DNA from 2 places in the Rugosimonospora acidiphila genome. Region 2 is predicted to be linked to the other one. Evidence: riboswitches for the same ligand, from Rfam matches in the RefSeq annotation. Region 2 holds a riboswitch; the other holds the start of a gene.
What was found. A riboswitch is a leader RNA that binds a small molecule or an ion and turns the genes downstream of it on or off. The one in region 2 is predicted to bind S-adenosylmethionine.
Positions count from the first base shown of each region.

Region 1: it holds a riboswitch for S-adenosylmethionine, as region 2 does, so the genes downstream of both, ABEA87_RS17260 (aminotransferase class V-fold PLP-dependent enzyme) here and thrC (threonine synthase) in region 2, are expected to answer to the same signal.

Region 1 covers NZ_BAABJQ010000009.1:32,081-47,752, reverse strand. Annotated here, with positions in the region: gene ABEA87_RS17285 (ABC transporter ATP-binding protein) at 1-48, opposite strand, end outside; gene ABEA87_RS17280 (ABC transporter permease) at 152-1,009, opposite strand; gene ABEA87_RS17275 (ABC transporter permease) at 1,006-1,971, opposite strand; gene ABEA87_RS17270 (ABC transporter substrate-binding protein) at 2,038-3,546, opposite strand; gene ABEA87_RS17265 (DUF1684 domain-containing protein) at 3,613-4,338, opposite strand; SAM riboswitch class IV at 4,670-4,787, shown strand; gene ABEA87_RS17260 (aminotransferase class V-fold PLP-dependent enzyme) at 4,820-6,271, shown strand; gene ABEA87_RS17255 (phosphatase PAP2 family protein) at 6,314-6,871, opposite strand; gene ABEA87_RS17250 (TenA family protein) at 7,108-7,782, shown strand; gene ABEA87_RS17245 (zinc-dependent alcohol dehydrogenase family protein) at 8,096-9,145, shown strand; gene ABEA87_RS17240 (toprim domain-containing protein) at 9,213-10,349, shown strand; gene ABEA87_RS17235 (DMT family transporter) at 10,719-11,714, shown strand; gene ABEA87_RS17230 (DUF5995 family protein) at 11,721-12,488, opposite strand; gene ABEA87_RS17225 (helix-turn-helix transcriptional regulator) at 12,656-15,672, opposite strand, start outside.
Region 2 covers NZ_BAABJQ010000031.1:58,103-73,774, reverse strand. Annotated here, with positions in the region: gene ABEA87_RS35060 (alpha/beta fold hydrolase) at 1-2,003, shown strand, start outside; gene ABEA87_RS35055 (ABC transporter permease) at 2,003-2,896, shown strand; SAM riboswitch class I at 2,923-3,058, shown strand; gene thrC (threonine synthase) at 3,070-4,353, shown strand; gene ABEA87_RS35045 (winged helix-turn-helix domain-containing protein) at 4,835-5,356, opposite strand; gene ABEA87_RS35040 (MFS transporter) at 5,439-6,767, shown strand; gene paaN (phenylacetic acid degradation protein PaaN) at 6,959-8,635, shown strand; gene ABEA87_RS35030 (GNAT family N-acetyltransferase) at 8,689-9,192, opposite strand; partial or broken gene ABEA87_RS35025 (cold-shock protein) at 9,421-9,623, shown strand; gene groL (chaperonin GroEL) at 10,399-12,024, shown strand; gene ABEA87_RS35015 (hypothetical protein) at 12,090-12,317, opposite strand; gene ABEA87_RS35010 (dipeptidase) at 12,481-13,629, shown strand; gene ABEA87_RS35005 (S8 family serine peptidase) at 13,593-15,672, opposite strand, start outside.

The sequences.
Region 1 (15,672 bases), on a different contig from region 2:
GCCGTCCGGCGCGTGGATGGACAGCCCGGCGACCTCCAGCAGGCTCACCGCGATCGCCTCCTCATCGTGACCCGTCGCCCCATCGCGACCCGCCCTGTCGTCGAGACCCGCGCTGTCGTCGAGACCCGCGCTGTCATCGCGGTCCGCCCTGTCATCGCGACCGCCTCCGGGTCGGGTCGGCGACGTCCCGCAGGCCGTCGGCGATCAGGTTGACCCCGACCACCAGCATGATCAGCAGCACCCCGGGCGCGATCGCGCCCAGCGGCGCGGTCAGCACGGTGGCCTGAGCCTCCTGGAGCATGCGCCCCCACGACTCGTTGGGCGGCGGCGTGCCGAGCCCGAGGTAGGACAGGCTGGCCTCGGCGAGTACCGCCACGCCCAGTTGCAGGGCGAGGTTGACCACCAGGGTCGGCCAGATATTGGGCAGCACGTGCTCGGCCACGATGCGCGGCCACGAGGTGCCCGAGGTCCGCGCGGCGGTGACGTAGTCCTGGCCCAGGATCCGCTTGACCAGTACCCGGGTCAGCCGCGCCACGATCGCCGCGGAGCCCAGCCCGATGGCGACGATCGCCGTGGCCAGGGACGCGCCGCGGGCGGCCACCAGCAGCATGGCCAGCAACAGCACCGGGAACGCGATGAGGATGTCCAGGGTCGCCGCGATCGTGTCGTCCAGCCAGCGGGTCGCGAAGCCGGCCGCCAGCCCGGCGGCGACGCCGAGGATGCCGCCCAGCACGACCGCGCCGCACCCGACCTCCAGCGCGATGCGCGCGCCGACCATCAGCTGGGTGAGCAGGTCGCGGCCGAGCTTGTCGGTGCCCAGCAGATGCGCGGCGCTCGGCCCGGCCAGCCGCCCGCCGGACAGGTCCGAGGTCGAGTACGGCAGCCAGAACAGCGAAAGCAGCGCGACGACGACGATCAGCCCGGCCAGCACGCAGCCGACCACGAGGGTGACCGGTCGCCGCCGGCGCGCGGTCACGCGCTGCGGAGTTTCAATGGCCGCGCTGGTCACCGGGCCGCTCCCGGGTGCGGCGCCCGGAGGCGGGGATCGATGAGGCGCTGGGTGAGGTCGGCGAGGAACCCGATCACCAGTACCGCGAACGTGCTGACCAGCAGCACGCCCTGGATGACCGGATAGTCGTGTTCCGAGATCCCCTGCACCAGCAGGCTGCCCAGGCCGGGCAGGGAGAACACGCTCTCCACCACCACCGCACCCAGGAACGTGGTGGCCAGTTCGATGCCCAGGATCGAGACGACCGGCACCGACGCGTTGCGCACTCCGTGGCGCCACATCGCCGAGACGAACGAGGAGCCCAGTGCCCGGGCGGTACGCAGGTAGTCGCTGTCCAGCACGTCCAGGGTCGCGGAGCGCACGTAGCGGATCAGCGAGGCGGACATCACCAGCGCGATGGTGAGCACCGGCAGGACCAGGTCATTGAGCGCGGCGCCGGGATTGGCCCAGTCGTCGGCCGGGAAGCCGCCGGATGGCGACACCCGGAGCTTCAGCGCGAAGATGACGACCAGCAGCATGCCGAGCCAGAAGACCGGTACCGCGAGCCCCAGCTGGGACACGCCGCCGAGCACCGCACCGTACCAGCGGCGCGACTTGTACGCCGCGAGGAAGCCGACCGGTACCGAGATGACGATCGCCAGCGCGAAGGCCAGCAGCGTCAGCGGAACGGTCACCACCAACCGGGACGTGATCTGCGAGCCGACCGGCAGGGTGCTGACGAATGAGTGGCCCAGGTTCAGCGTGGCCACCTGCCCGAGCCAGGTCACGAACTGCTGCGGCAGCGGCCGGTCGGTGCCGATCTCGTGGCGCGCGGCGGCGATCTGCTGCGGGGTGGCGCCGACCGACAGCAGCGAGTTCGCCGGGTCGCCGGGCAGCAGGCGCAGCAGCAGGAACAGCACGACGGTGGCGAGAAAGAGCGTGACGATCAGGAACGCCACGCGCCGCAGCAGGTAGTGGAGCAACAGACATCCTTCCGGCCCGGGCGCTTCCCGCCGCTGGTGGCGGCGGCGGGAGGCGCCCGGGTGGGCTCAGCTCTTCTTGATGTCGTACACGTAGAACTGCGAGTTCAAACCGTTGATCGGGTACCCGGACAGGTCCGTGTTGGCGACCACGATCTGCGGGTACAGGTACAGCCAGTCGCTGGCCGCGTCCTTGGCGATCTGCTCGTTGACCTTCTTGAGCAGGGCCGTCTGCTGTGCCGTCGTGGTGGACTGCTCAGCCTGCTTGACCCACTCGGTCACCTGCGGGTTGTTGTACCCCCAGTAGAACGTCGGGTCGCCGTACCAGACCACGTCGCGGTCGTTGACGTGCTCCTGCATCGTCGCCACGAAGTCGTGGTTCTGGTACACCTTCGTGTACCACTGGTCCGCCGTGATGATGTTGATGTTCACGGTGATGCCGACCTTCGCCAGCTCCGCCTTGATGAACGTGGCGGCCGTCGGGTGCGGGTCGTAGTTCGGCGTGTCCAGGGTGAAGGTGAAGCCGTTGGGGTACCCCGCCTGGGTCAGCTCCTGCTTGGCCAGGCTCACGTTGTACGGGTTCACGTTGGTGAGGTCCTCGTACCACGGGTCGGTCGGCGGCACCATCGAGCCGATCAGCGTGCCGTAGTTGCCCCAGATCGACTGCAGCAGCTTCTTGTTGTCGATGGCCGAGGTGATCGCCTTACGCACCAGCGTGTTGTTGAACGGGGCGACCCGGTCGTTGAACGCCAGCAGCAGCTTGGTGGTCGAGTGCCCGTTGTTCACCTTGTAGTTCTTGTTGCTGGTGAACTGGCTCAGCGCGTCCGGGCTCTGCTCGCTGGTGACCACGTCCACGGCGTTGGTCAGCAGCGCGTTGTTCAGCGCCGTCGCGTCGGTGAAGTAGTGGAACACCACCTCCGCGTTGGTGGCCGGCGTGCCCCAGTACCCGGCGAAGCGCTTGAGGGTCAGCGTCGAGCCGCGCTTCCACGTGCCCACCTGGTACGGGCCGGTGCCGTCCTCGCTGGTGGTGAGGTTCTTCGCCTGGTCGTTGAAGATCCAGACGTAGCTGAGGTTGTAGACGAACGAGATGGACCGGCTGGTCAGGGTGACCACCACCGTGCTGTCGTCCGGGGTGGTGATGTCCTTCACCGCGGTGAAGCTGCTCTTGCGCGCGGACTGCGAGTTCGGCGCGAGCACCTTCTGGATGCTGTACTTCACGTCGGCCGAGGTGAGCGCCTTGCCCGAGTGGAACTTGACGCCCGTGCGCAGGTGGATGGTGTAGGTCAGCCCGTCGGAGCTGACCTGGTAGCCCGTCGCGAGCAGGTTGGACACCGAACCGTCGTCGTTGAGCTTGAACAGGCTCTCGTACACGTTGCCGTTGAGGGCCTCGGTGACTCCCTGACCGCCGCCGGCGGTGTCGTCCAGGTTCTGCGGCTCGTAGAGCGAGCCGACGTTGATGGTCGCGTTCGTGTCGGTCCCGCCGGTCGACGAGCCGCCGTTCGCGTTGGTGCCGCACGCGGCGAGCGCGAGCACGGTTGCCATGGCGGCGCCGAACAGCGCCACCGCCTTCTTGTTCACGGGGTTCTCCTGTTGCCGACCCGAGCGGCCGGATGAGGGGTGGGCTTCTGACTTGCGTCAGTGGGGTCAGTACGGGTGGTAGCCGTCGCGGAAGACTGCCTGCTTCTCGCCGGCCTCGACCGGCATGCCGAAGCGGTTCTGCCGCGGCGGCAATGGACAGTTGTAATGGGGGGAGAACCCACAGGGCGGGACGAAGGCCCGGTTGAAGTCGAGAACCACCCGGTCGTTACCGGGTTCGTGCGGTACCACCAGGAACCGGCCGGCGCCGTAGGTCTCGCGGCCGTTGGTCGGGTCGCCGAAGACGAGCAGCAGGGTGCCCTCGTCGTCGAACGCGTGCAGGACGTAGTCGGTGCCGTCGAGCGAGAAGCTGATCTCGCCGGGTACCGCGAGGTCGCGAGTGCCGCCGTTGTCCTTGAGGTGCTCGAAGGGCACCGAATGCGCCCCGGGCAGTGTGGCGTAGCCGGCCTCGATCACCCAGTCCGGGTTGAAGCCGAAGGCGTCAATGGTGACGAAGTGCTGGATGGCCGGAGAGTTCGCGTCCCACAGGCGGATGCCGCGCTCCGGCTCGCCGGTGTCGATGTTCAGGCGGGACAGCGTGGTGGCGGTCACGCTCGGGGCGGCACCCACCAGCGCCTCCTGGGGCGACTGGCTCGTGTCGGCCTCGAACCACCGGGTCTCGATCAGCGCGAGATTGCCGGTGGGCTGGACGACCGCGGCCAGCCGGGAGGCCCGCCAGGCGTCCCAACCGGCACGAGCAGCCTCGATCGTGCGGGCCGCGGCGAGTGCGGGCATGCTCGAACTCTCACTTCGTCTGTGCCGGGCCTGAGGCCCGGAAGTCCTGTCCGGGCGGTGTGCCCGGCTTGCCGACCACCGTCCGTGATGTAACGACCGCGTAGGTGATCGCCCAATACCCTACAGCGACGGTCGGCTTTCTCCCCGCGGCGTCCGGCTCGGGCCGGCCTGGCCGCGGCCGTTCCGCCGGAGGTTTCGCCTGACTTATCGGATATTCACGGGCGTAACGGTAACGTTTGCCGCCGGCTCGGTGTGATCAACGAGTCAGCGCGGCCGCCGCTCGCACCCCCCGACCGCCGGCCCTCGACCGGCGGCGCTAGCCTTGCTGACAGGTCATGAGTGCCAGCGTTCAAGCCCCGGCTTGCTGGCCGGCAACCCTCGTTGTTCGCGGTGGGGTGCCCCGGGTGAGGACCAGGCCGGCGGCGACCGCCGCACGGCAAGCGCGGACCCTCCCCGGGGTCCTGCACGCAGGAGGACTCTCATGTCGGTGACCCTGTCCGATTCCGTCGCGTCGCCCGCCCTCGCGCCACCCACCGCCGGGTCGCGGGTGGTGTCGCCGGTGGTTCTGCCGCCCACCACCGTGTCGCCCGGCGCCGCCATCCCGGCCCCGGCAACGCCCGAGCCCGGATCGCCGCCCGAGGCCGGATCGCCGCGTCAGGCCCGATCGCTGGGTGAGCCCGAATCGCCGCAGGAGGCCGCCGCCCTGCCCGGTCTCGCCGTGCTGGGCGACCGGCTGCCGGTGACGCTGCCCGACGGCCGCACCGTCGACTACACCAACCTCGACTACGCCGCCACCGCCCCCTGCCTGGTCGCGGTCGCCGACGCGGTCAACGAACTGCTGCCCTGGCACGCCAGCGTGCACCGGGGCGCCGGGGCCGCGTCCCGCCGCTGCACCTTCGCCTACGAGCGGGCCCGCGAGACCATCGCGGACTTCCTCGGTGCCCGGCCCGACGACCACGTCATCTTCACCCGCAACACCACCGACGCCCTGAACCTGCTGGCCCGCGCGCTGCCCGAGCAGACCATGGTGGTCGGCTGGGCCGGCGAGCACCACGCCAACCTGTTGCCCTGGCCCCGGTCCGTCCGGTTGCCGGTGCCCGAATCGCCCGACGACGCCATCCGGGCGCTCGCCTCCGCGCTGGCCGTGCTCGAGCGAGACACCCCGGTCCTGGTCGCGGTGACCGGCGCCTCGAACGTGACGGGCGAGGTGTGGCCGATCGAGCGGCTGGCCGAGGTGGCGCACCGGTACGGGGCGCGGATCGTCGTGGACGCCGCTCAACTGGCCGTGCACCGGCCGGTGTCGCTCAGCGAGTCCACAGTGGACTATGTGGCGTTGTCCGGGCACAAGCTGTACGCGCCGTTCGGCGTGGGCGTGCTCGCCGGCCGGGCCGACTGGCTGGACGCGGCCGAGCCGTACCTGGCCGGTGGGGGAGCGACCGAGTACGTCGGCGACGCGACCCACGACGTGCGCTGGCACGCCGGCCCGGCGCGGCACGAGGCCGGCTCGCCCAACCTGCTCGGCGCCGTCGCGCTGGGCACCGCCTGCGAGCGGATAGCGGCCGCCGACCGGGGCGCCATCGACGCGCGGGAGCAGGCGCTGCTGCACCGGCTGCGTTCCGGCATCGAGGCCCTGCCGCACGTCGCCGAGCTGCGTACCTTCTCCGCCGACCACGAGCGGGTCGGGATCGTCAGCTTCGCCGTGGCGGGCGTACCGGCGTCGGAGGTGTCCGAGCACCTGGCCGACCGGTACGGGATAGGGGTGCGCGACGGGCTGTTCTGCGCGCACCCGCTGGGGCGGCGGCTGCTGGCCGAGGCGTCGGCCCGGCTGGGCAGGCCGCTGGGCGGCAGCGCGGTGCGGGCCAGCATCGGGCTGGGCACCACGCCCGAGCACATCGACCGGCTGCTCGCCGGGCTGAGCGACCTGGCCGGCTGACGCACCCGCTCGGCCGGCCGATCCACCGGCCGGCCGGAATCGTCAACCCGCCAGTATCGGCATGGCCACGGCCGCGATCAGGGCGCCCACGGCGGCGCCGACCACCACCTGGGCGACGGTGTGATCTCCGAGCCGCACCCGTGACCATCCGATCAGGGCGATCACGGGGACCGCGAGCAGCGACCAGCCGTGGCCGACTTCGGCGCAGATGACGAGTACCGCGGCCGCGGCGGCCGTGTGACCCGACATCTTCCAGAAGTGATTGATGGCGGCACCCACCAGCAGCCCCAGCCCAACGGTCCCGGCGCCGGCAAGGACCAGCCTCGGCGCGCCGAGCCGCACGAGAATGAAAATGCCGATTCCCGTCGCGGCCATGGCCATCAGAAGGGGGATCAGGCGCTGGCGCCGGTCACCGAGGTGGCGGTCGGTGAATCGGCCGCGGCGAACGCCGTGAAGTACGAAGGCATACGGCGGAGCGATGGTGATCAGGATGGTGACCCCGCCGAAGAGCAGTCCGGCCGCATGGGTGCTCCCGCCGAGCCACCCCAACAACAGCTCCATGGCGGCCACGAGCGGGACGGGCGACAGGACTTCCGTCACGACCCGAGCTACCCGGATCGAGCCGACAGCCGCGGGCCTTCGCGTCCGGATGGGAGGCTCAGTCCGAAGGCCACCGTTCACAACGGGCTGAGGGTGGCCAATTCGTCGCGGTGGAGCACTCCACCGACCGACGCCCTGCTGTTCACGCCACACAGTTTACCCTGCTCGCGGGCGCCCCTATGGGGACGACCACATCCGGTGGTGACCCGTTCGGGCGGTCGCGTAGGTTCTGTCGGGTGACCGGGCCGAACCAGACACCGTTGAGCACGCGGCTGTGGAGCGACTGTTCGGCGATCTACGCGCAAATCACCGCTCACCCGTTCATCACCGGGCTGGTCGACGGCACGCTGGGGCCGGAGCGGTTCGGCCACTATCTCGCGCAGGACGCCCACTACCTGCGCGAGTATGCCCGGGCGCTGATGCTCGTCGGGGCGAAGGCGCCGACCTCCGCCGACGTCGCCATGCTCGCCCGGCACGCCGCGAATACCATCGAGGTGGAGCTGGCCCTGCGCGCCACGACGCTACCGACCGTCGCGGTGGACCCGGTCGCCGTCGCCGGACCCCTGCCGACCACCCGGGCGTACCTCGACCATCTGCTGGCGGTGGCGCGCGGCGGAACGTTCCTCGACGGGCTGGCCGCCGTCCTGCCCTGCTATGTCATCTACGGGCGCCTCGGCACCGACCTGGCCGACCGCGTGATAACCCAGCCGCTGTACCGGGAGTGGGTCGACTCCTACGCCGCGGGCCCCTTCGCCGAGGCGATCCGGGAGGTCGTCGCGCTGGTCGACCGGGTCGGTGCCCAGCTGTCGGCGGAGGCCGAACAGCGTGCCCGCGCACATTTCGTGGCCTCGGCACGGTACGAGTGGGCGTTCTGGGACGCCGCGTACCGGTTGGAACGGCCGGCACCGTGACGCGTTGATGACAAGGCCGTAACGGGTGGAGGGGTAACCGTCGGTGTTCACCGCCGCGCCGGTGGGAATGGGCGCGGCTCACGCACCGAGCTGATCAGCGCCCGCGCCCAGCGGTCGGCCGAGGCCTTCGACCCGTTCTTCGAGATCGCCTTCGAGGGGCTGCTCGCCCCGACGACCGGGTAGGCGACCGGGCGAGCAGCCTTCTGCCGCGACCGGGGTGAGCGCGCTCGCCCCGCCGCGCCCGGTTGGCGAACGCGAGTCGGGTCGCACGTAGGCTGAAACCGAACAACCGACTTCCACAAGGGGAGAGCTCATGCGCGCGACCGTCATCCACAACCCCCGCGACGTGCGGCTCGAGAACGTCGACGACCCCCGGATCCAGCGGCCGACCGACGCGGTGGTCCGGGTCGTGGCCGCGTGTGTCTGCGGTTCGGACCTGTGGCCGTACCGCGGCGTGCGGCGGCTGTCCGCGCCGCGGCGGATGGGGCACGAGTTCGTGGGCGTGGTGGAGGAGACCGGCGCCGAGGTGACCACCGTGCGCCCCGGCGACTTCGTCATCGCCCCGTTCGTGCTCAGCGACGGCACCTGTGTCGACTGCCGCAACGGCATCACCACCTCCTGCCGCAACGGCGGAGCCTGGGGCGCACCGGACCGCGACGGCCTGCTCGTCGACGGCGGACAGGGCGAGTTCGTACGGGTGGCCGTCGCGGACGGCACGCTGGTGGCCACCCCGGAGATGCCCGACCCGGCGATGGTGCCGAGCCTGCTGACCCTCTCGGACGTGATGGGCACCGGCCACCACGCGGCCGTGGCCGCGCACGTCGGCCCGGGCAGCACGGTCGCGGTGGTCGGCGACGGGGCGGTCGGGCTGTGTGCGGTCCTCGCGTCGAAGCGGCTCGGCGCGCAGCGCGTCGTCGTGTTCTCCCGGCACGTTGCCCGCCAGAAGCTGGCCCTGGAATTCGGCGCGACCGACATCATCGCCGAGCGCGGCGCCGAGGGCGTGGCCCGGCTCACCGAGCTGCTCGGCGGCACCGGCGCGGACGCCGTGCTCGAGTGCGTCGGCACCAAGGAGGCGATGCAGCAGGCCATCGACGCCACCCGCCCCGGCGGGTTCGTCGGCTACGTCGGCGCGCCGGTCGGCGGCGCGGAGCTGCCGATCGGCCAGCTGTTCGGCAGCAACGTCAACATCGCGGGCGGCGTGGCCCCGGTCCGCACCTACCTGCCGGAGTTGCTCGGCGAGGTGCTCGACGGCACCATCGACCCGGGCCGCGTCTTCGACCTCGAGCTGCCGCTGGACGAGGTGGTCGAGGCGTACGAGGCGATGGACTCCCGGCGGGCCATCAAGTCGCTCGTGCGCCCCTGAACCCGCGCGTCGCGGGCGTGCCCGATCCGATCGGGCACGCCCGCGGCCACCGCCCGGCGGTGGCACCATGGACGGTGTGCGGGCGTGGCCGGCGGGTGCCGGCGGCGAGGAGCGGGTCGGCCGGCAGCGGCTGCTGGCCGCGCACCGGGCCGCCCACGACTTCTACCGCCACCGGCTGATCGGGCAGCCGAGGGCGACGGCGTACCTGGAGAGCCGGGGCATTCCCGCGGCCTGCGCGCAGGCGCTGCCGTGGACCATCGGGTACGCCCCGCCGGGCTGGACCGACCTGCGCGAGCGGCTGCGCGCCACGGGCTTCACGAACGCCGAGCTGGCCGCGGCCGGGCTGATCACCACCGCCCGCGACGGCCGGCTCATCGACGCGTTCCGCGACCGGGTGGTGTTCCCGATCCGCGACGGGGACGGCAACGTGGTGGCCTTCATCGGCCGCGACCTGTCCGGCCGGCCCGGCATCCCCAAGTACCGCAACACCGTGACCACCGCCATCTACCGCAAGAGCGAGCTGCTGTACGGCCTGGCCGAGCAGTTCGACGGCGGGACCCGACCGGCGGCGGTGATGCTGGTGGAGGGGCCGGCCGACGTGGTGGCGGTGGCCCGCGCCCGATCCTCGCTGGCCCGATCTTCGTCGGCGCGCGACCTCGCCGCGTGGCACTACTGTGCCGTGGCGCCGTGCGGCACCGCGCTGACCGCCGCACAGGTCGCGCTGCTGGCCTCGGCGGTGGAGCCGGGCACCCCGCTGATCTGCGCGTTCGATCCCGACCCGGCGGGCGCGATCGCCACCGACCGCGCCTACCGCCTGCTGCGCGACTGGCCGGGGCCGGTCGAGGCGATGGTGTTCCCGCCCGGATCGGACCCGGCCGCCCTGGTGGCCGCCGGCCCGGCCGACGCCCTGGCGCTGTTTGGCCGGGTACGGGTGCCCCTGGTCGACGTGGTCCTGCGACACCGCCTCGCCCCGCACCTGGCCCGGCTGCGCGAGCGGCTGGCCGAACTGGCCCGGTTGGGCAGGGATCCGGCATCCGAGTCGGCGGCGCTGCGGCTGGACGCGGCGCGCGCCCTGGCGCCGCTGCTCGCCGAGGTGGCCGAGCAGGAGCCGCTGCACGCCGCGCGGCTGTTCGCGGAGGTGACCGCCGGACTGGGCGTCAACCCGCTGACGATGTTCGAGGCGGTGTACCCGACCGAGGGGTGACTCGGGCACCGGCCGATCGGCGTCGGTCACATGGCCCACCCCGATGGCCTGGCCGCCGAGGTCGACCCTGGACAGTTCCCGGTTCCAGTGGAAGTATGCGGTCACGGTGGCGACGCGCGCCGCTGGCGCAGGTAGGTATCCAGCGCGGTGGCGAGGGAGACGACCAGCGCGACGCCGGCGATCACCGTACTGAGCCAGCCGGTCACGTTCGCTCCTGCCGTCGTCGTGGTGCCGGCGGCGTGCCTCGTCGCAGCGGAAGTATGCCCGAGCCGCCGCGCCCGCCGCCCGCCGGTCCGGTAGTCCCCCTCCGGTACCCGCGGGGCGTGATTCGCCAGCCTCCGACGGGGGCGCCGGGTGATGATGAGGGCGATGAGCCGGCCCAAGGTACCCGACCGTTCCCCGCATCCGGTAGAGCCGCATCACTACCTCTCCGGCTGCGTGCTCTCCGCGCTCGCGGGCGCGGTGCTGGCCGTCCAGTCCAGGATCAACGGGGACTTCGGCCACCGGGTGCACGACGGCGTGGCGGTGAGCTTCATCAGCTTCGGCAGCAGCCTGGTGTTCAGCGCTCTGATCATGATCGGGGTGGCGATCCGCCGGAGGGCGCGGGCGATCGTCCGGGAGGTGCGCACGCACCGGCTGCCGGCGTGGTATTACCTCGGCGGCATCGCCGGCGCGTACACGATTCTCAGCCAGGGCGAGGCGGTCGCCGCGCTGGGCGTGGCGGTGTTCACCATCGCGGCGGTCGCCGGGCAGTCGGTGTCCAGCCTGCTGGTCGACCGGCTCGGCATCGGGCCGGCCGGCCGCCGGTCGATCACCGGGGTACGGCTGGTCGGTGCCGCCCTCGCGATCGTGGCGGTGATCGCGTCCGTCAGCGGTGAGCTGCACGGTCTGCGGTCGATAGGCCTGATCGTCCTGCCCGCGCTCGCCGGCATCGGTACGCCGTTCCACCAGGCGCTGAACGGACGCGTACGGGTGGCGAGCGGCAGCACTATGTCCGCCACCACGATCAACTTCCTGGTCGGCACCGTCGTGCTGCTGCCCGTGTTCGGCATCGACATCGCGCTGCGGGGGTTGCCCTCCGGATCGCCCACGCCGTGGCCGGCCTACCTGGGTGGCCCGCTCGGGGTGGCCTTCGTCGCGATCACCATTACGGTGGTGCGCTACATCGGGGTGCTCCTGCTCGCCCTGGCGACCATCGTCGGGCAGTTGGTCGTGGCGGTGATCCTGGACGAGTTCGCCCCGGAGGAGGGTGCCCACCCGGGCCCGGGCACGTTCATCGGCGTGGCGCTGACCATCGTCTCCGTCGTCGTGGTGATCGCGTTCCGCCGGCGCCAGCCGGAGCCCCCGGCCGGCGCCAGCGGCTGAGCCGGCCTACTGGAGCATCGCGCACAGCGGGGAGAGCAGCGCCCAGCCGATCAGGGCCGTGTGGTGATCGAGCGAGGTGCCCGCCCGGCCGATCCGCTCCGGGCTCCCGCGCATCGCCCACAGCCGCTTCGCGTCCATCCAGGCGATGTCCCGCGCGATCTCGACCGCCCGGTCCTCGTACCAGTCGTCGAGCGGGCCGTTGAGCCGGTCGATGACCAGCTGCCAGGTGCTCAGGTACCCGCGTCGCAGCTGCGGGATCTTCTCGTAGAAGATCTCGTTGACGTGCAGGTAGTCCTGGTGCTGCGGCTCCGAGGAGTAGTCGGTGCCCAGCAGTTCCCAGGTCCGCACCACGGCGAACGGCAGGTCGTAGTTCACGTGCGCGTTGACCCCGGCGATCGCGGCGGGCAACGACCGGATGCCCTTGTTGTCGATCTGCCGGAACAGCACCTTCCACGCCTCCGGCGTCTGGGCCGCCGACCGGCCCCACAGGCGGATCGCGTTGAAGTAGCGCTTGGCGAACTCCACGTCCAGCACGGTCAGGAACTCGGGATCGCGGAACGCACCCTGGTTGAGGTGGTCGAGGATCGTGCTGGTGATCGTCCAGTACAGGTGGTTGAAGGCAGCCACCGGGTTCTCGTCGTCGTCCGGGGTCGCCTTGTCCAGCAGGATCTGCAGGTCGCTCAGTTGGGCGACGACCTCGGCGACCTCGTGTGGGGTACGGGACGCGACCTCGGCGATCTCTCCCTGCACCATTTCCCATGCCCGCTCGGTCATGAAAATCCCTCCCCTTCGTTTCCGGCGCGATCCCCCCAGACGGCTCACGGTGCAGGATCTCAGCGCCGGGCCGATCTCGGCATCCCAATATCGATCGATGTCGGCAACCCGTAGCGGGTCGGTCGGCTACCCGACCGGCCGGGCCCCGTCCGGCCCGTCGCGCACCCTCACCCGGCGCGCTGATTGCGCTGGTAGATGGCCGTGGCCTGGACCCTGCTGCGGATGCCGAGCTTGTCGAGGATGTGGGAGATGTGCACGCCCACGGTGCGCGGGCTGATGTACAGGGACTCCGCGATCTTCCGGTTGGTGTCGCCCTCGGCGACCCGGGCGAGCACCTGCCGTTCGCGATCGGTCAGCACGGCCAGTTCGTCGGCCCGCTGGCGGGTACCGACCGGCGCCGCCCGCCCGTTCGGTGGACGCTCGGCGGTGCCGGGCGCCGCGCCCCCGGCCGTGCCGTTGCCGCCGACCGAGCCGTTGCCGCCGACCGTGCCGTTGCCGCCCACCGTGCCGTTGCCGCCCACCGTGCCGTTGCCGCCGACCGTGGCCGGCTCGTTGAGGGTGGTCCGGGCGCGCTGCGCCAGCCCCCTGATCTCCTCGATGAACGGGCCGGCGCCCAGGTGCACGGCGGTGTGGTACGCGCTCTGCAGCACCCGGGTGGCCTCGGCGTTGCGGGTACGCTGCCCGAACAGCGCCTCGGCCTGGCGCAGCCTCGCGTACGCGGCGGGGTACGGGTGGTTGTTGCGTTCCCAGACCGCGGCGGCGCGCTCCCACGCGGCCGGGTCGGACCGCCCCTCGACCCGGTTGATCTCGGCGGAGCACAGTTCCCGGTAGCCGATGACCGCTTCCCGTACCGGCTTGGCGGCCGTGGCGCTGTCGCTGCTGATCCGCTCGGCCATGTGACGCAGGCGGCGGATCGCGTTCTCGTCGGGTTCGTCGACGCCGCTGCTGCGCGCCTCGGCCTCGGCGCGCAGCCCGTGCCAGACCAGCGGTGCCTGCAACCACACGTCGTCGGAGCGGCTCTCGGCCAGGTCGAGCCCGCGCTGCACCGCCTCGCGGGCCAGATCGGGGCGGCCACGCCACATGGTCAGGCCGGCGCGCAGCGTGAGCAGCGGCAGCACGTGCCGGGCCCCGCCGCCGGCGGCCAGCAGCGTGTCGGTCGCCTCGAGGTCGCGCTCGGCGGCGTCCAGGTCGCCGCGACCGACCCGGATGCGGCAGCGGGCCAGCAGCAGTTCGACGGCGTCCGCGCCAGCGGGCCGGTGCCGCAGCGCCGCGGTGAGCACGTCCTCCGCCGCGGACCACTCGCCCAGCCGGAACAGCCCGTTGGCCTCCACGGACAGCAGTCGGGTGCCGTACGTGCGGCCCAGGCCGAGGTGCTCGACGCGGTCGGCGCCGCGCCTGGCCACCGACACACCCTCGCGCAGCTCGTTGAGCGGCCCGGTCAGCAGCTCGGCCAGGTGCAGGTATGCGCGGGCGACATCGACCGGGCCGCCGAGGCGCTCGGCGGTCGCCAGCGCCTCGCGCACCGTGGCCAGTCCGGTCGCGGGATCGTCGAGGTACGCCTGGCTGAAGCCCAGCACGGCGCCGGCGAGTACCAGCGAGGAGGCGGAGTCCTCGACGCCCCGCGCCGCCTCCAGCGCCCTGGCGGCCCGGCGCCCGGCCTCCGCGTACCGGCCGAGTTGCAGCAGCAGCTCCGCGCTGTGCGCGGCGGCGATGGCGGTGTCCTGCGCCGTGCGGGTGCCGTCGGCCAGGGCGCGCTCGTACTCCACCTCGGCCTCGGTGAGCCGGCCGAGCGCGGCCAGGTAGCGGGCCAGCCGGATGTGCAGCCGGCAGGAGGCCGGGTGGGCGCCGTACGCATCGGGCCGGCGCAGCAGGTGCAGTGCCTGCTCGTGCTCCCCGCACTTGTGCGCCGCCTCGGCCGCCCGCTGCCACAGCATGGTCACCTTGACGTCGGCCCGCGCCTCGGGGCTCAGCTCGTCGGCCAGCTCCAGCGCCGCGCTCCAGTGCTCGAACGCCTCGGCGAAGCCGTGCAACCGTTCGGCCTCCTCGGCCGCCGCCACCGCCGCGCTCAGCGCCCGCGCCCGCTCCCCGGCCATCCGCCAGTGGTGGGCCAGCCGGGCGTTGCGCATCTGCCCGCCGGGCAGCTCGGACAGCGCCTCGGCGTACCTGCGGTGCCAGCCGACCCGTTCGCCCGGCAGCAGCCGGGGCACCAGCACGTCCCGGATGAGCCGGTGGTGGAACCGGTAGCCGTCCTCGCCGGCCACCAGGATCCGCTTGTCCACGGCGGTGCGTACGGCCTCGATCAGCCGCTCCTCGTCGAGCCTGACGACCGCCGCCAGCAGCGCGTGCTCGACCGGCTCGACGGCGGCGGCCACCGCGGTGATGACGGTGCGCGCCGGCTCGGGCAGCGCGCCGACCCGGGACAGGACTATCTCGCGCAGGGTCTCGGACAGCTCGACCCGGCCGTCACGCGCGCCGCGCGCCAGCTCCTCCACGAAGAACGGGTTGCCGCCGCTGCGCACCCAGATCAGCTCCAGCGAGGCCGGGTCCAGCGGCCGGCCCGCGACGGCCGCGGCCAGCCGCTCGGTCTCGGACCGGTCCAGCGGGCCCAGCTCCAGTACCCGCACGGACCGCAGCCGGCGCAGCTCGGACAGCATCTGGCGCAGCGGGCCGGTGCCCTGCATGGTCTCGGCCCGCAGGGCGCCGAGCACCAGCAGCCGCACGCCGCCGAGCCCGGCCAGCAGGTACAGCAGCAGCTGCCGGGTGCTGCGGTCGGCCCACTGCAGGTCGTCGACGATCAGCACGAGCACCCGATCCCCGGCCACCGCCGCCAGCCCGCGCGACACCCGCTCCAGCAGGGCACCGGCGCCGTCCGGGCTGAACGCCTCGCCGTCCAGCACCTCCATCAGGTCGCGCACCGCCACCGTGGCCGCCGCAGTGGCGGCCGCCGCGGCCTCGGCGCCGCCGGACGCGCCCGCGCCGCGCGCCTGGCTCGCGGCCTCGGCCACTCCGGCGGAGGCGTAGCGGCGCAGCGCCTGGCGCAGCGGGTGCAGCGGCGACGCGTCACCGATGTCCAGGCAGGCGCCGGAGAGCACCACGGCGCCGGCCTCGCGCAGCGCAGCGGTGGCGGCCTCCAGCAGCCGGGTCTTGCCGACCCCGCTGTCGCCGACCATGAACACGGCCGCGG
Region 2 (15,672 bases):
TGTCGATCGCCACCACCGGTCGGGCCACCCCCGACGAGCTGGCGCTGCTGCAGCGGTCCAGCCCGGCCAGCATCCTGAACCAGATTCACGCGCCCACGCTGCTGATCCAGGGGCAGGCGGACTCCCTGTTCCCGCTGTCCGAGGCGGACGCCAACGCGCGCGGCATCGCCGCGAACGGCACCCCGGTGCGGGTCGACTGGTTCACCGGTGGGCACGATGGCGGCTCCGGACCGCAGTCCGATCAGGACCGCTCGAACGAGCTGACGACGCAGTGGCTCAACCACTACCTGAAGGGCGCCGGGCCCACGCCGTCGGACACCTTCACCTACTCCCGGCTGGCCGGCATCGACGCCAACACCAACGGCGTGGTCGCGTTGGGCTACACGGCCGGCGCCTACCCGGGGCTGTCCGGACGCTCGGCGCGGACCGTCGCGGTCGCGGGCCCGCCGCAGCCGGCCGTCAATCCGCCGAACGGGACGCCGGGCGCGGTCTCGACGCTGCCCGGGGTGGGCGGCGGTGGGCTGTCCAGCATCACCGGTTCGGCGGCTCAGGACGTTCCAGGGCAGCACGCCGACTTCTACTCCAAACCGCTACCGTCCACAGTGGATGTCGTGGGCGCGCCGACGGTACAGGTACGGGCGGCCAGTCCCACCGGTGAGGCGGTGCTGTTCGTCAAGCTGTACGACGTCGATCCGCACAGCGGCGCCACCCTGCCGGACGGGCTGGTCGCTCCGGTGCACCTGACCGGCCTGCCGGGCAGCCTGGACGACGCGACGCCGGTGACCGTGACGCTGCCCGCGATAGTGCACCAGTTCCAGGCCGGGCACCTGCTCCGGGTCACCGTGGCCACCTCGGATCAGGGGTACCTGAGCCCGGCGGCGCCGACGGTGTACCAGATCTCGGCGGCCGGCGGCGTGCGGCTGCCGACCGTCCACGGTGTACCGGTGGCCAGCCCCGACCTGATCTGGCGGTGGGTCCTGGGCGGCCTGGCGGCGCTGATCGCGATCGCAGTCGTGGTGGCGGTGGTGGTCGCCCGGCGCCGACACCGCACCGCAGACCACTCGGTACGGGCCGACCTGGCCGACGTGCCGCTCGTGGTCAGCGGTCTGCGCAAGGAGTACGGGGACGGCTTCGTCGCGGTGTCCAAAGTGGACTTCACCGTCCGGCGTGGACAGGTGGTGGGCCTGCTCGGCCCGAACGGTGCCGGGAAGACCACGTCGCTCCGGGTGCTCATGGGCCTGACCAAGCCGACCGCGGGCGACATCTACGTCTTCGGCCACCGGCTGGTGCCCGGCGCGCCGGTGCTGTCCCGGCTCGGTGCGCTGGTCGAGGGGCCGGGCTTCCTGCCGCACCTGTCCGGCCTGGACAACCTGCGACTCTACTGGCGCTCGACGGGGCGGCCGCTGGCCGACGCCCGGATGGACGAGGCGCTGGAGATAGCCGGGCTGGGCGACGCGGTGCACCGCCGGATCAAGACGTACAGCCACGGCATGCGGCAGCGGCTGGCCATCGCGCAGGCCATGCTCGGCCTGCCCGAACTGCTGGTGCTCGACGAACCGACGGATGGGCTGGACCCGCCGCAGATCGCGGAGATGCGCCGGGTGCTGCGCCGGTACGCCACCGACGGGCGCGCCGTACTGGTCTCCAGCCACCTGCTGGCCGAGGTGGAGCAGACCTGTACCCACGTGGTCGTGGTGCACAAGGGCATGGTGGTGGCCGACGGGCCGACCGACGACATCGTCGGGGACTCGCCCTCGGTGCAGTTCGACGTGTCCGACCCGACCGCGGCCACCGAGGTGCTCAACCGCAACGGCGCGCGCAGCGTCTCCGGCGAGGGCGAACGCACCCTGGTGGCGGACCTGAACGGGGCGAACCGGGCCGAGGTGGTGGCCGAACTGGTACGGGCCGGCGTGGGCGTGGACCGGGTGGTACCGCGTCGCCGGTTGGAGGACGCGTTCCTGTCGCTGGTCGGCGGGGACACCAAGGCGAGCGGAGAGCGCTGATGTCCATGGAGTCGACCCTTGCCCCGGCGCCCACCGTGGACGGCGCGGCCGGCGGGTACCGTCCGACCGCCACGCTCAGCTTCCGCACCGAGCTGCGGCGCCAGGCCAGCCGCCGGCGCACCCAGCTGAGCCTGGGCTTCATGGTGCTGCTCCCGCTGGTCATCCTGCTGGCGTTCGAGTTCGGCGGGACCGGTGACGGCGGCGGTGGGGATCGCGGCCAGTTCGCCGCGCTGGCCGACATCGGCCGGTCCAGCGGGCTCAACTTCGCCCTGTTCACCCTGCTGGTGTCCGCGTCCTTCCTGCTCGTCGTGGTGGTGGCGCTGTTCTGCGGTGACACCGTGGCCAGCGAGGCGAACTGGGGCTCGCTGCGGTACCTGCTGGCCGTCCCGGTACCCCGGGGTCGCCTGCTGGGCAGCAAGCTGCTCGTCGCGCTGTTCTACAGCCTGGTGTCGCTGCTCCTGCTGACCGGGGTGGCGCTGCTGGCCGGAACCCTGCGCTACGGCTGGCATCCGTTGCGCACCACCGTCGCCGGGGACGTGGCACCCGGCTCGGCCGTGCTGCGCCTGCTGGGCATCGTCGCGTACCTGGCGGTCACCCTGCTGATCGTGGCCGGCCTGGCGTTCCTGCTGTCGGTGTCGACCGACGCGCCGCTCGGCGCGGTCGGCGGCGCCGTGCTGCTGCAGATCCTCTCCGGCATCCTCGACCAGATCACCGCGCTGGGCTCGATACGAGTGATCTTGCCCACTCACTACGGCGACGCCTGGCTCGGCCTGATCTCCAACCCGATCCAGACGGAGGACATGGTCAAGGGCGCCATCGCGGCCCTGGTCTACGCGGCGGGCTTCTTCGGCCTGGCCTGGTGGCACTTCTTGCGTAAGGACGTAGTGAGCTAAGCTGTCAGCGGAACTTACAACTGAATACCTCATCCAGAGGGGCAGAGGGAACGGCCCGTTGAAGCCCCGGCAACCACCGCGTTTCACCTCGATGTTGAGGCCACCGGCGTGCAGGTGCCAATTCCGTCCAGGGTTGTGAGACTCACCCTGGGAAGATGAGAGGAAGGCCTCCCATGACGTCGACGATCGACGCAAACGTCGGAACCGACACCGTTCCCACCGCCGCCAGGAACCTGGTCTGCCGTGGCTGTGGCGCGACCTACCCGCTCGCCGCCCAGCACGCCTGTTACGAGTGTTTCGGCCCCCTTGAGGTCAGTTACGACGCCGAGGCGCTGGCCCGGGTCACCCGCGAGCAGATCGAGGCGGGCCCGCAGAACCTCTGGCGCTACGCTCCGCTGCTGCCGGTCGGGCAGGACCCGGCCACCCGGGTGAGCCTCAACCCGGGCTGCACGCCGCTGGTGCGCGGCGACGCGCTCGCCGCCGAACTGGGCATCACCGGACCGCTGTGGGTCAAGGACGATTCGGCGAATCCGACCCACTCGTTCAAGGACCGGGTCGTATCGGTCGCGCTGACCGCCGCGAAGGGTTTCGGCTTCACCCGGTTCGCCTGCGCGTCGACCGGAAACCTGGCGAACTCGGTCGCCGCGCACGCCGCCCAGGCCGGCATCCCGTCCGTGGTCTTCATCCCGTCCGACCTCGAACAGGGCAAGGTGCTGAGCACCGCCGTGTACGGCGGCGACGTGGTGGCCATCGAGGGCTCGTACGACGACGTGAACCGGCTCTGCTCGGAGCTGACCGAGACCGACGAGTTCGAGGACACCGCCTTCGTCAACGTCAACGTCCGGCCGTTCTACGCGGAGGGCTCCAAGACTCTCGGCTACGAGATCGCCGAGCAGCTGGGCTGGCGGCTGCCGGCGCAGGTGGTCATCCCGATGGCCTCGGGCGAGCTGCTGACCAAGGTCGACAAGGCGTTCAGCGAGCTGGTCGCGATCGGGCTGGTCCCGAACACCCCGTGGAAGATCTTCGGTGCCCAGTCGGCCGGCTGCAACCCGATCGCCGTCGCGCTGCACCAGGACACCGACGTGATCACTCCGGTGCGCCCGACCGGGATCGCCAAGTCGCTCAACATCGGCGACCCGGCGGCCGGCCTGTACGCGCTCGAGGCGGTGCGGCGCACCGGCGGCTGGATGGACTACGCCGACGACGACGAGATCCGTGCCGCCATCCGGCAATTGGCCCGCACCACCGGCGTGTTCGCCGAGACCGCGGGCGGGGTGACCACCGCCGTGCTGGGCAAGCTGGTGGCGGCCGGCAAGCTGGACCCGACGGCCGAGACCGTGGTGCTCAACACCGGCGAGGGGCTCAAGACTTTGGATGCCGTCGCCGAACTGGTCGGCCCCACCTACCGGGTCAAGCCGTCACTGAAGGCCGCCCGTGAGGCTGGTCTTCTCGGTTGATTTTTTAGCGGCGAGAATCACCCAGCGTAGTGATTCCTGAAGTACTCACGCCGGTTCATCTCGCGTGTCAACTCTGAGGCTGGCGAACAGGTAGCTCAGGGTAATCAGGGATGTGCTTTGCGTCCATTTTCAGGGGTCGTCGGGGCTTGACGGCGTTGTCTGAGGCGCGCAGGATGCTGCGTGCGGGAGGACGCATCGCCGCTTGGCCCCGGGGAAACCCGGGAGGTCAGCGACCCGGCGCAGAAGCGCTGTGCGAGCGTCCTCTCGACCAATTTCCGGGCCGTTTCGGCTGGTCATCCGGCCGGAACCGGTTGAGGACGGGCGGCCCGGCGCCGGGGACGGCCATCGGCCGCCGACGCCGGGCCTCACGAATCTCGGCGCCGAACCCGCGGGGCGGGCGGCCACCGGTCGCCGGTCGGCCGCCAGGAGCGACCGCCGGGCGACGGAGCGCTACCCCTGTCCGCACTCATTCACGGTGACCTCATTCACGTGAGCGGTCCGGGTAGACCGCCACGAAGATCGAGTAAGGCTCGCCCTCCGAGGCGCGCGGGCGGGACGCGAAGTCGTCGAGCAGCTCGGCCACCCGGTCGCGCAGCTCCTGCAGCTGTGATTTGTCCAACCGCAGCCCCAGCCGGCTCACCCGGGGCTCGGCCGGGTCGGCCAGCCTGACCTCGTCCAGGAATGCCTCGATCATGGCCTGACCGCTGCCCTCGACGCCGGCGCCGTACACATCCAGCGTCCAGGACTTGCCGGTCGCCAGGTACGGCACCTCGCGCGCGCCCCGGGTGCCCCGGCGCTCCTGCTGAGCGGCGAGAAAACCGGTGGCCACCAGGGTGCGGACGTGGTGCAGTGTGGTCGCGGGGTTCAGGCCCAGCCGGGCCGCGATCTCCTTGTTCGTCAGCGCCCGGTCCAGGCACAGACGCAGGATGCGCAGCCGTAAGGCGGAGGCGAGCGCGCGCGCCTCCTGCTCCGTCGCCGGCCGGCGGGTCTTGTCGAATGACATGGCCCGTTCAGCCTATGGCAGAAGTCGCGGATCACCGAGATAACTGGTTGACTTTTCCCAATCACTAGCGCACGCTGCCCTCATGGCCAGCGGCGACCAGCACTTCTCCGCGCCCGCGGACCCGCCGGTGGTCGGTGGGCGCCTCGGGCTGCTGGTCGCGCACGACTTCCGCCAGCTCTTCGTCGCGGACACCATCAGCCAGCTCGGCGCACAGGTCAGCCTGCTGGCGCTGCCGCTGGTCGCCGTCCTCGCGTTGCACGCCAGCACCTTTGAGGTCGGCGCGCTCAGTGCCTGCGAGACGGCCGCCTTCCTGCTGGTCGGGCTGCCGGCCGGGGCCTGGGTGGATCGGATGCGGCGCCGGCACGTGCTGATCGCGGGCGACCTGGGCCGGGCCGTCCTGCTCGGCAGCATCCCGGTGGCCTGGTGGCTGCACTGGCTGACCGTGTACCAGATGTTCGTGGTCGCGCTGCTCGCCGGCGTGTGCACGGTGTTCTTCGACGTGGCGTACCAGAGCTTCCTGCCGCACCTGGTCGGCCGGGACAACCTGGTCGAGGGCAACGCCAAGCTGGAGTCGGTCCGGGCGGTCAACCAGATCGGCGGCCCCACCGCGGCCGGCCTGATCATCAGTTGGCTCACCGCGCCGTTCGCGATCGCCGTCAACGCGGCCAGCTACCTCGGCTCAGCGCTGTTCGTGACCCGGATTCGGCGGCGCGAGCCGCGGCCCGAGCGCGCCCCGGACGCGCACCTCGGCCGGGAGATCATGGAGGGCCTGCGGTTCGTGCTGGGCAACCGCATGCTGCGCTCCATCGCCGCGTGTACCGGCTCCTCCAACCTGTTCGGTTCGATCGCGACCGCCCTGCAGGTGGTCCTGCTGGCCGGGATCCTGCGCCTGCCGCCCTGGCAGATCGGCCTGGTCTCCTCGGTGTCGGCGGTCGGCGGCCTGGTCGCGGCGTTCACCGCCACCAGGGTCGCCCGCCGGCTCGGCCAGGGCCCCACGATCTGGATCTCGATCGGTGCCACCTCGCCGTTCGCCCTGCTGATGCCGCTGGCCCAGCGCGGCGTGCTGTTGTGGCTGGCCGCGGTCGGTGGCGGCGTCTGGTCGTTCGGTGCCGTGGTCTACAACGTCACCCAGGTCAGCTTCCGCCAGGGCCTGTGCCCGGAGCGGCTGCTCGGCCGGATGAACGCCACCATGCGCTTCCTGGTCTGGGGCACCATGCCGTTGGGTGCGCTGCTCGGCGGGACGTTGGGCGCGGTCCTGGGGGTGCGGCCGGCGATGTGGATAGGCGCCATCGGCGGCATGTTCTGCTTCCTGCCGGTGCTCGCCTCCCCGCTGCGCGGGATGCGGGAGCTGCCCTCGTGGGGGCCGAGCCCGGGATCGGACCTGCTACCCGCCGGGGCGCAGGCCGGATAGACGCCTGATCGCCGGGAGGACTCCGTTGGCTGCGTTGTTCCCTCCCCGGTGATCAGGAGCGGGGGTGGGGCGGTGCCATGAGCGCCGCCCCACCTGACCATGCCCGCCCCGGCCCGGGGGGCGGCCCGAGGTCGGCACCGGAGCAGAATCGGCCCTGTCGGACCGGCGGTGGCCTCCGGCATCATTGGCCCATGACTGCCACCGTCGCCAGCCACGAGCTGTACGCGAAGCACTCCGAAACGCTCCAGCGCGCGCTGACCGCGATCGCCGAGCGCGGTTACTGGTCCGCCTTCCCCGAGTCGCCGAGCCCGAGGGTGTACGGCGAACAGGCGGCGGCCACCGGGGCCGCCGACTTCCGGTCCTACCTGGGCGCGGATTTCCCGCTCGACCAGCCGGCCGATTCCGTCGTGGCCACCGAGTCCTCACCGTTCGGGATCGCACTCGATGTGCGGTATCCGCACGCTGCGCCCGACGCTCTGGTCGCCGCCGCCACGGCCGCGCTGCCCGCCTGGCGGGCCGCCGGCCCGCAGGTGCGGGTGGGCGTCTGCCTGGAGATCCTCGCCCGGCTGCACGCGCACATCTTCGAGCTGGCCAACGCGGTGCAGTTCACCACCGGGCAGGCGTTCGTCATGGCGTTCCAGGCCGGTGGCGCGCACGCGCTGGACCGGGCGTTGGAGGCGCTGGCGTACGCCTACGCGGAGCAGACCCGCCATCCGGCCGTCGCGGACTGGGAGAAGCCGGCCGGCCGCGGCGATCCGCTGCGCATGAGCAAGACCTTCCACGTGGTACCGCGCGGAGTCGCCCTGGTGATCGGGTGCAACACGTTCCCCACCTGGAACTCGTACCCTGGGCTGTTCGCGTCGCTGGCCACCGGCAACCCGGTCATCGTCAAGCCGCACCCGCGCGCCGTGCTGCCGCTGGCCATCACCGTCCGGTACGCGCGGGAGGTGTTAGCGGAGGCCGGCTTCGAGCCGGACATCATCCAGCTCGCTCCCGAGGGGCCGGACGAGCGGCTGGCCTCCGAGCTGGCGCTGCGACCCGAGGTAAAGATCATCGACTTCACCGGCTCCACCGGGTACGGGGAGTGGCTGGAGGTCAACGCGCGCCAGGCGGTGGTGTTCACCGAGAAGGCCGGCGTGAACACGATCGTCGTCGACTCGACCGACGACTTCGCCGGGATGTGTGCGAATATCGCATTCTCCTTGACTCTCTACAGTGGACAGATGTGCACCACGCCCCAGAACATCCTGGTGCCCAGGGGCGGGATCGAGACCGGGGCGGGGCACCTGTCGTTCGACGAGGTGGCCACCGGGATCGCCGACGCGGTGGGCAAGCTGACCGGGGACGACGCCCGTGCGGTCGAGTTGACCGGCGCGATAGTCAACGACGCCGTGGCATCGCGCATCGAGGCGGCCCGCGAGCAGGGGACCGTACTGCTGGACTCCCGTACCGTGAGCCACCCCGCGTACCCGGACGCGGTGGTGCGAACTCCGCTCATCCTGACGCAGGACGCGTCTCGCGCGGAGGTCTTCGACGGCGAGTGGTTCGGGCCGATCTCGTTCGTGGTGGCCACAGACTCGACGGCGCACAGCATCGAGCTGTTCCGCCGTACCGTCGGCGCCAAGGGTGCGCTGACCGCCGCGGTCTACTCCACCTCGCCCGAGGTGCTGGCCGAGGTCGAGGAGGCGGCCATCGAGGTCGGCGTGCACCTGTCGGCCAATCTGAACGGCGGCGTGTTCGTCAACCAGTCCGCGGCGTTCTCCGACTTCCACGCCAGCGGCGCCAACGCGGCGGCCAACGCGGCACTGACCGATGGCGCCTACGTGGCCAGCCGGTTCCGGATCGTCCAGTCTCGCCGGCACATCTGAGCACCCGCTGAACCGCCGGGACGGCACGGTGGCGGCCCCGGCGGTTCAGCGGTTCAGGCCGGGCGGCGCATCTTCAACTCGGTGAACACCGGGATCACCGGGTGGCGCGAACGCAGCCCGGTGTCGACGAAACCGAGTCCCTGGTACGCCCGGATCGCCCGCTGGTTGCCGGTCATCACCTCCAATTCGAGCTCCGGCCGGCCCGCGGCCAGCGACCACTGGGCCACCGCGTCCACCAGGCGGCCGAGCAGGCCCCGGCCGCGCCAGGTCGGCGCCAGGTACACGGCGAACACCAGCGTGACGCCGCGGGTACCGGGCGGCGTGAAGCCGCCGGCCTGCCCGACCAGCCGGCCGTCGGCCGCCGCGACAAACAACGCCTGGGCGTTGCCGGCCACCCGCTCGCGCAGCTTGGCCGCGAACTCGGCATGCGGCCGGGCCGCCGCCTCATCGATTGTTTCGAGAAAGGCGAGTGGGGCGTCTGCGAGCATTTCAAGACGCAATGCCCTTGCCATTGCCGCATCAGCCATCGTCACTCGCCGCACTACCGCTTCGGCCATTGCACTAGCCCGCCCTTCGACGCTTACCCCGTGACACCCATTGAGTCTTGACTGTGACCATGAGGTCCGATTTGCGGGGGTGCGGCCTACGGACCGCTCGTGTACCGTGCTTTTTCGGTCGCTGTTTCGCCCCGCGTCCCGCCAGACCGGCAAGCAAACCGCGGCACCGGCTCCGCGGTGGGGTCGGGGGTCGGCAGACCCAGCACCATCGAAGTGAGGAAGTGCACCGTGGCACAGGGCACCGTCAAGTGGTTCAACAGCGAGAAGGGCTATGGCTTCATCGCGGTCGACGGGGGCAGGACGTCTTCGTCCACTTCTCCGCGATCGAGATGGACGGCTACAAGTCGCTGGAAGACGGTCAGCGCGTCGAGTTCGAGATCGCGCAGGGTCAGAAGGGCCCGCAGGCGGAGAAGGTCCGCCTGATCGCCTGAGTCTGCGAGGCCGGCTATCGCGGGCCGTATCAGACGTGACATCACGGGACATCGATCCCCACTACTGTGGGATTCGGTGTCCCGTGTGGCGTTTCCGACCGTCTTTCCACCCTTGCCGATCGTGGCAGGGGGCTGCGCCGACGCGGACATGACCCCGTGCCCCGATCATCCGCCGGCCACCCGCCTTTTCTAGGGGTGCGGGCGCACGCTCCGGCCACGCGGTGGCGCGAGGCCGGCCATCGGGTCGGCCATCACCCGGTAGCCGACAGGTGGCGCCCGGCCGGGCCGTCCGGCCGCCCCCGATCCGCTTGGCCGCCCCCGGCTTTCCGCCGCCGCGCTCGGCTTCCCGGCTCCCCGGCTCCCCGGGGTCCCCGACCGGGCCCCGTCCGCCCGGCCGCCCGATTCCGCCGGCCGCCGGCCCCGCTCCCGCCCGGGTCTGGACCCGCTCTCGCCCCGATCCGGGACGCTCCCGGGGTCCCACCTGCTCGGCCGTGGCGGCCCCGCTCCCGCCCGCGTTTTCGGACGCTTGCACTCGTAAGGGGAGAGTGCTAAACAAGTGATTGGCACTCGGGTAGGCTGAGTGCCAACGGTCGAGCCGGTGTGGTCCCAGCAGTGGGGCCGGTCGTCGCGGGCTCTGTCTGGCTCGGCCGGGGAGCGGTGTTGCCCTTGCCGGCGCATCTGACGGCGGCGGTGGCACCGTTCTGACCACGCGTAGACACACGGGCCGCCGTCTAAGAAGCGGAGGCGCCGGGATTGTCCAGGAGGACAACGCCGAATGGCCAAGATTATCGCGTTCGACGAGGAGGCGCGCCGCGGTCTTGAGCGGGGCATGAACAACCTCGCCGACGCCGTCAAGGTGACGCTGGGCCCCAAGGGCCGCAACGTCGTGCTCGAGAAGAAGTGGGGCGCCCCCACCATCACCAACGATGGTGTGAGCATCGCCAAGGAAATCGAGCTCGAGGACCCGTACGAGAAGATCGGCGCTGAGCTGGTCAAGGAAGTTGCCAAGAAGACCGACGACGTGGCCGGTGACGGCACCACGACGGCGACCGTCCTGGCTCAGGCGCTGGTCCGCGAGGGCCTGCGTAACGTCGCCGCCGGCGCGAACCCGATCGCCCTGAAGCGGGGCATCGAGGCCGCCACCGCGGCGGTCGCCGAGGAACTGGCCAAGATGGCCAAGGACGTGGAGACCAAGGAGCAGATTGCCTCGGTCGCCTCGATCTCGGCCGGTGACTCCAGCGTCGGCGAGATCATCGCCGAGGCGATGGACAAGGTCGGCAAGGAAGGCGTCATCACCGTCGAGGAGAGCAACACCTTCGGCCTGGAGCTTGAGCTCACCGAGGGTATGCGCTTCGACAAGGGATACATCTCCCAGTACTTCATGACCGACGTGGAGCGGATGGAGGCCGTCCTCGACGACCCGTACATCCTGATCGTCAACAGCAAGATCTCCGCGGTGAAGGACCTGCTCCCGAGCCTGGAGAAGGTCATGCAGTCGAGCAAGCCGCTGCTGATCATCGCCGAGGACATCGAGGGCGAGGCCCTGGCCACCCTGATCGTCAACAAGGTGCGCGGCACCTTCAAGTCGGTTGCCGTCAAGGCCCCCGGCTTCGGCGACCGCCGCAAGGCTCAGCTGCAGGACATCGCGATCCTCACCGGTGGCCAGGTCATCAGCGAGGAGATCGGTCTCAAGCTGGAGAACGCCACCCTCGACCTGCTGGGTCGCGCCCGCAAGGTGCAGATCACCAAGGACGAGACCACCATCGTCGATGGTGCCGGTGACGCCGACCAGATCCAGGGCCGGGTCAACCAGATCCGTGCCGAGATCGAGAAGAGCGACTCCGACTACGACCGCGAGAAGCTGCAGGAGCGGCTGGCCAAGCTGGCCGGTGGCGTCGCGGTCATCAAGATCGGTGCGGCCACCGAGGTCGAGCTGAAGGAGCGCAAGCACCGCGTCGAGGACGCTGTGCGGGCGGCCAAGGCCGGCGTCGAGGAGGGCATGGTCTCCGGCGGCGGTGTCGCGCTGGTTCAGGCCGGCAAGACCTCGTTCGACAAGCTGGACCTGGTGGGCGACGAGGCCACCGGTGCCCAGATCGTGCGTACCGCTCTGGAGGCTCCGCTGCGCCAGATCGCGGTCAACGCCGGCCTCGAGGGCGGCGTGGTGGTCGAGAAGGTCCGCAGCCTGCCGGCTGGCCAGGGCCTGAACGCGGCCACGGGCGAGTACGTCGACATGCTCGAGTCGGGCATCATCGACCCGGCCAAGGTCACCCGGTCGGCGCTGCAGAACGCGGCCTCGATCGCGGCCCTGTTCCTGACCACGGAGGCCGTGGTCGCGGACAAGCCGGAGAAGTCGCCGGCCCCGGCCGGTGCGCCGGGCGGCGGCGGGGACATGGACTTCTGAGTCCCAGCTCCAGCCACGACGGACGGGCGAGCCAGTCGGCTCGCCCGTCCGCCGTATCCGGGCTCTTACCGGTTTGGTGGCTTGTTGTTGTTCTTCTTCGGCGGTATGGACAGCGGGCTAGGAGCACCCGGCTGACCCTTCATCGCCTTACTGCGGTTACGTAGCCATTCGTCGGCGCTCGCCGGCGTGCCGTCGTCGTGCACCATTCGACCGGCCGCGGTCTCGTCAGGCAATTCTTCGACCAGATCCTGAGCTTCGGCTCGGAGATCTTTGTCTGATGGTGACGTGCCCATGGCTCCTCCTTCCGGACTCCCGGAAAGGCCCACATTACGGCTCAGGACGGTTACGGTCCGGCGAATCGAAATAACTGCCCGAATGGGGGTCGCTGGAGCGTCCATCCGTTTGACGCCCCCCTGGCCAGGGTTATGAGGGGTGTCCCCCGGGTACCGTGCCACCATGGTTACCGACCGGTTTCGTACCCTGTTGTCCGCCGCTCCGGTGATCGACGGCCATAACGATCTCGCGTGGGAGATGCGGGGCCGGGTGCGCTACGACCTCGACCGGCTGGACGTGGGGGTCGACCAGAGCGGGAGCGGCCTGCACACCGACCTGGTCCGGCTGCGGGCCGGCGGCGTGGGCGCGCAGTTCTGGTCGGCGTACGTGTCGGTACGCCTGACGGGTGACGCCGCCGTGGTCGCCACCCTGGAACAGATCGACTTCGTGCATCGGCTGGTCGAGCGGTACCCGGATCTGCTGGCCTTGGCCCGGGACGCCGAGGAGATCGAGGCGGCACGCGCGTCCGGCCGGATCGCCGCGCTGATCGGCATCGAGGGCGGTCACAGCATCGACGGATCCCTGGAGACCCTCCGGCTGATGTTCGACCGGGGTGCCCGGTACCTGACGCTGACCCACCGCCTGAACACCGAGTGGGCGGACAGCGCCACGGACGTCCCTGGGGTCGGCGGGCTGGCGCCGTTCGGGTACGAGGTGGTTCGGGAGTGCAACCGGCTGGGCATGCTGGTCGACCTGTCACACGTCGCGATGTCCACCATGGAGGCCGTGCTCGACGTGTCCAGCGCGCCGGCCTTCTTCTCGCACTCCTCGGCTCGGGCGTTGTGCGATCACCCGCGCAACGTCCCCGACTCGGTACTCGAACGGGTGGCGGTCAGCTCCGGCATCGTCATGGTGACCTTCGTGCCGGGCTTCCTCCGGGATGATTGCCGAGAGTGGATGGCGGAGCAGGGCGCCTTCGAGGCCACCGTGGAGGCGCCAGACGACTCTCCACAGTGGAGGGATGAGCTGGCGGCCTGGGTCCGGGACCACCCCCGCCCGCCCTGCACGGTGGCCGACGTCGCCGATCACGTCGAGCACGTACGGGAGGTGGCCGGGCTGGACTGCGTCGGGCTCGGCAGCGACTTCGACGGGGTGGCGGCGACCCCGGACGGGCTGGCCGACGTCGCCGGGTACCCGAACCTGCTCGCGGAGCTGTCCGGGCGCGGCTGGTCCGATGCCGACCTGGCCAAGCTGACGTGGCACAACGCCATGCGCGTGATCCGGGAGACGGCCCGCTACGCGGATCCGGTCGCCGAGCGCACCGCCGCGTAGGCGTCCACGATCCCGGCGTTGCCGCCGCAGCCGTCGGCGCTCGCCCCGGTGGCCGTCTGCCGCAGGATCTGCGCGGTACGGGCGACGTCACCGATCAGGTCGGGGTTGGCCGACCACATCAGCGCGACCACGCCGGCCACGTGCGGCGCGGCCATCGAGGTCCCGGACAGCACCGCGTACCCGCCCGGCACCGCGGAGACCACGTTGGCGCCGGGCGCGAGGACGTCCGGCTTCCGCTCGCCGGTCACCGGTCCCCGGCTGGAAAAGTCCGCCACGTCGCCGGAGCCGTCGACGGCCCCCACCGTAAACGTGTCCTGGTACGGCGCCGGTGGGTCGGTGATCGAGCCGCAGCGCGGGCCGGTGTTGCCGGCCGAGGCGACGACGAAGATTCCGGCGTCGGTCAGCGCGTCGACCGCCGGCCGCAGGGAGCCCGGGTCGCACCCCTCGTCGCTCGGGCACCCCCACGAGTTGGTCAGCACGTCCGCGCCCCGGCTCGGGTCGCCGTCCCGCAGCGGGTTCCCGCCGTGCGGGAACGGGGCCAGCATGAACTGCAGGCAGCCGAGGTAGTAGCCGGGGTTGCCGAGGTTGCGGGCCAGGTCCACGCAGCCGATCCACTGCGCGCCGGGCGCCACCCCGACGCCGTCCCGGCCGAGCGCCGTCGCGATCGTGTGCGTCCCGTGCCCGATGTGGTCCGTCGGGGCGCGGGTGCCGTTCCACGGGTCGTACCAGGAGTCGTCGCCGCCCCGGAAGGAGCCGGCCAGGGCCGGAACCCCGGCGTCGACCCCGGAGTCCGAGGTGCCGATCACGATGCCGCGCCCGGTGTCCCCGGTCGCCCAGACCTGGTCCGCCTCGATCATCTTGATGTTCCACTGTGGACCCTTGGGGGCCGGTGCGTCCGGCGACACGGGTGAACTCCCGGCCGGTACCGGGCGCAGCCTGGGCGCCAGCAGCACCCGGTTCACATCCGAGCGGCCCGACAGCCAGGCCCGCGCCGCCGGCCCGCCGTCCACCTCGATCCCGTTGACGAGGTAGTACGGCGTGTACGCCAGGTGCAGCCGGGACAGTTGCTGGCGCAGCCCGGCCTGGGTCCGATTCGCGGTCGCCACCAGCCGCTGGTACGCCTCGGTGCGGCGGTCGTCGGGGTCCGCGATGCGCGACAGGTCGCTCAGATCGGCCTGGGTACGCATCACCACGAACAGCTCGTCGCCGTGCAGGCCGGGCGATCCGATGGTGGCGTACCCGACGAGGCCGGTGGCGCCCATCGCCACGGCGGTGGACACGGCGACCCAGCGCCGACCGGTGCCACCCGCCGCCCGGGCGCCGGACTTCCCGGCCGGCCGGCCCCCGCGTACCAGCGGGCCCACGCCGCAGAGCAGCCCGATGACCAGCGCGCAGCCGGCCGCGATCAGCGCCCAGTACCCGACGTCCCGGCCGTCCAGGTTGATGACGAGGCTCGTCTGTAGCGGCTCGACGAAGCCCAGCGGGCCGAGCGCCGCCAGGGCGACCATCACGGCGATCGCCGACGGACCGGCCAGCCGGAGTCCACCCCGCACCCGCCGCACGCCGGTGGTCCGCCGCCCCGCCGTGCCCGCGTCGATTGCGCCCGCCCCGGTCGTTTCCGAGTCGCTTGCGCCCGCGTCGGCCGTTTCCGCGTCGCTCGGGTCCGCGTTGGCGCGCTCCGTGTCGACTCTCGTCCGGAGCGCATCCTTGGGGCGACGCAGCGGCTCGCGGGCCAGCGCCGCCGCCGCGAAGCCGAGCGGAGGCAGCACCACCAGCTCGCCCAGCTGGATCCCGCTCGCGCCGGTCCCGGCCGCGACCAGCGCGAGGAACACCCCGGCGGCCAGCCCACCGAGCACGATCAGCCGCCGCCGGGAATCGGTGAAGTTGCGCCAGAACGGTGCTGCCAGCGGCCACGCCACCAGCAGCCCCAGCGCCGCCGCGGCGGTGAGCGCGAACAGCGTCTCCAGGCCGCCGCCGAGCGCACCCAACCAGAGCCAGGGCGCGAGGCTGGCCAGGCCGGCGGCGAGGCCGAAGAGCGCGCTG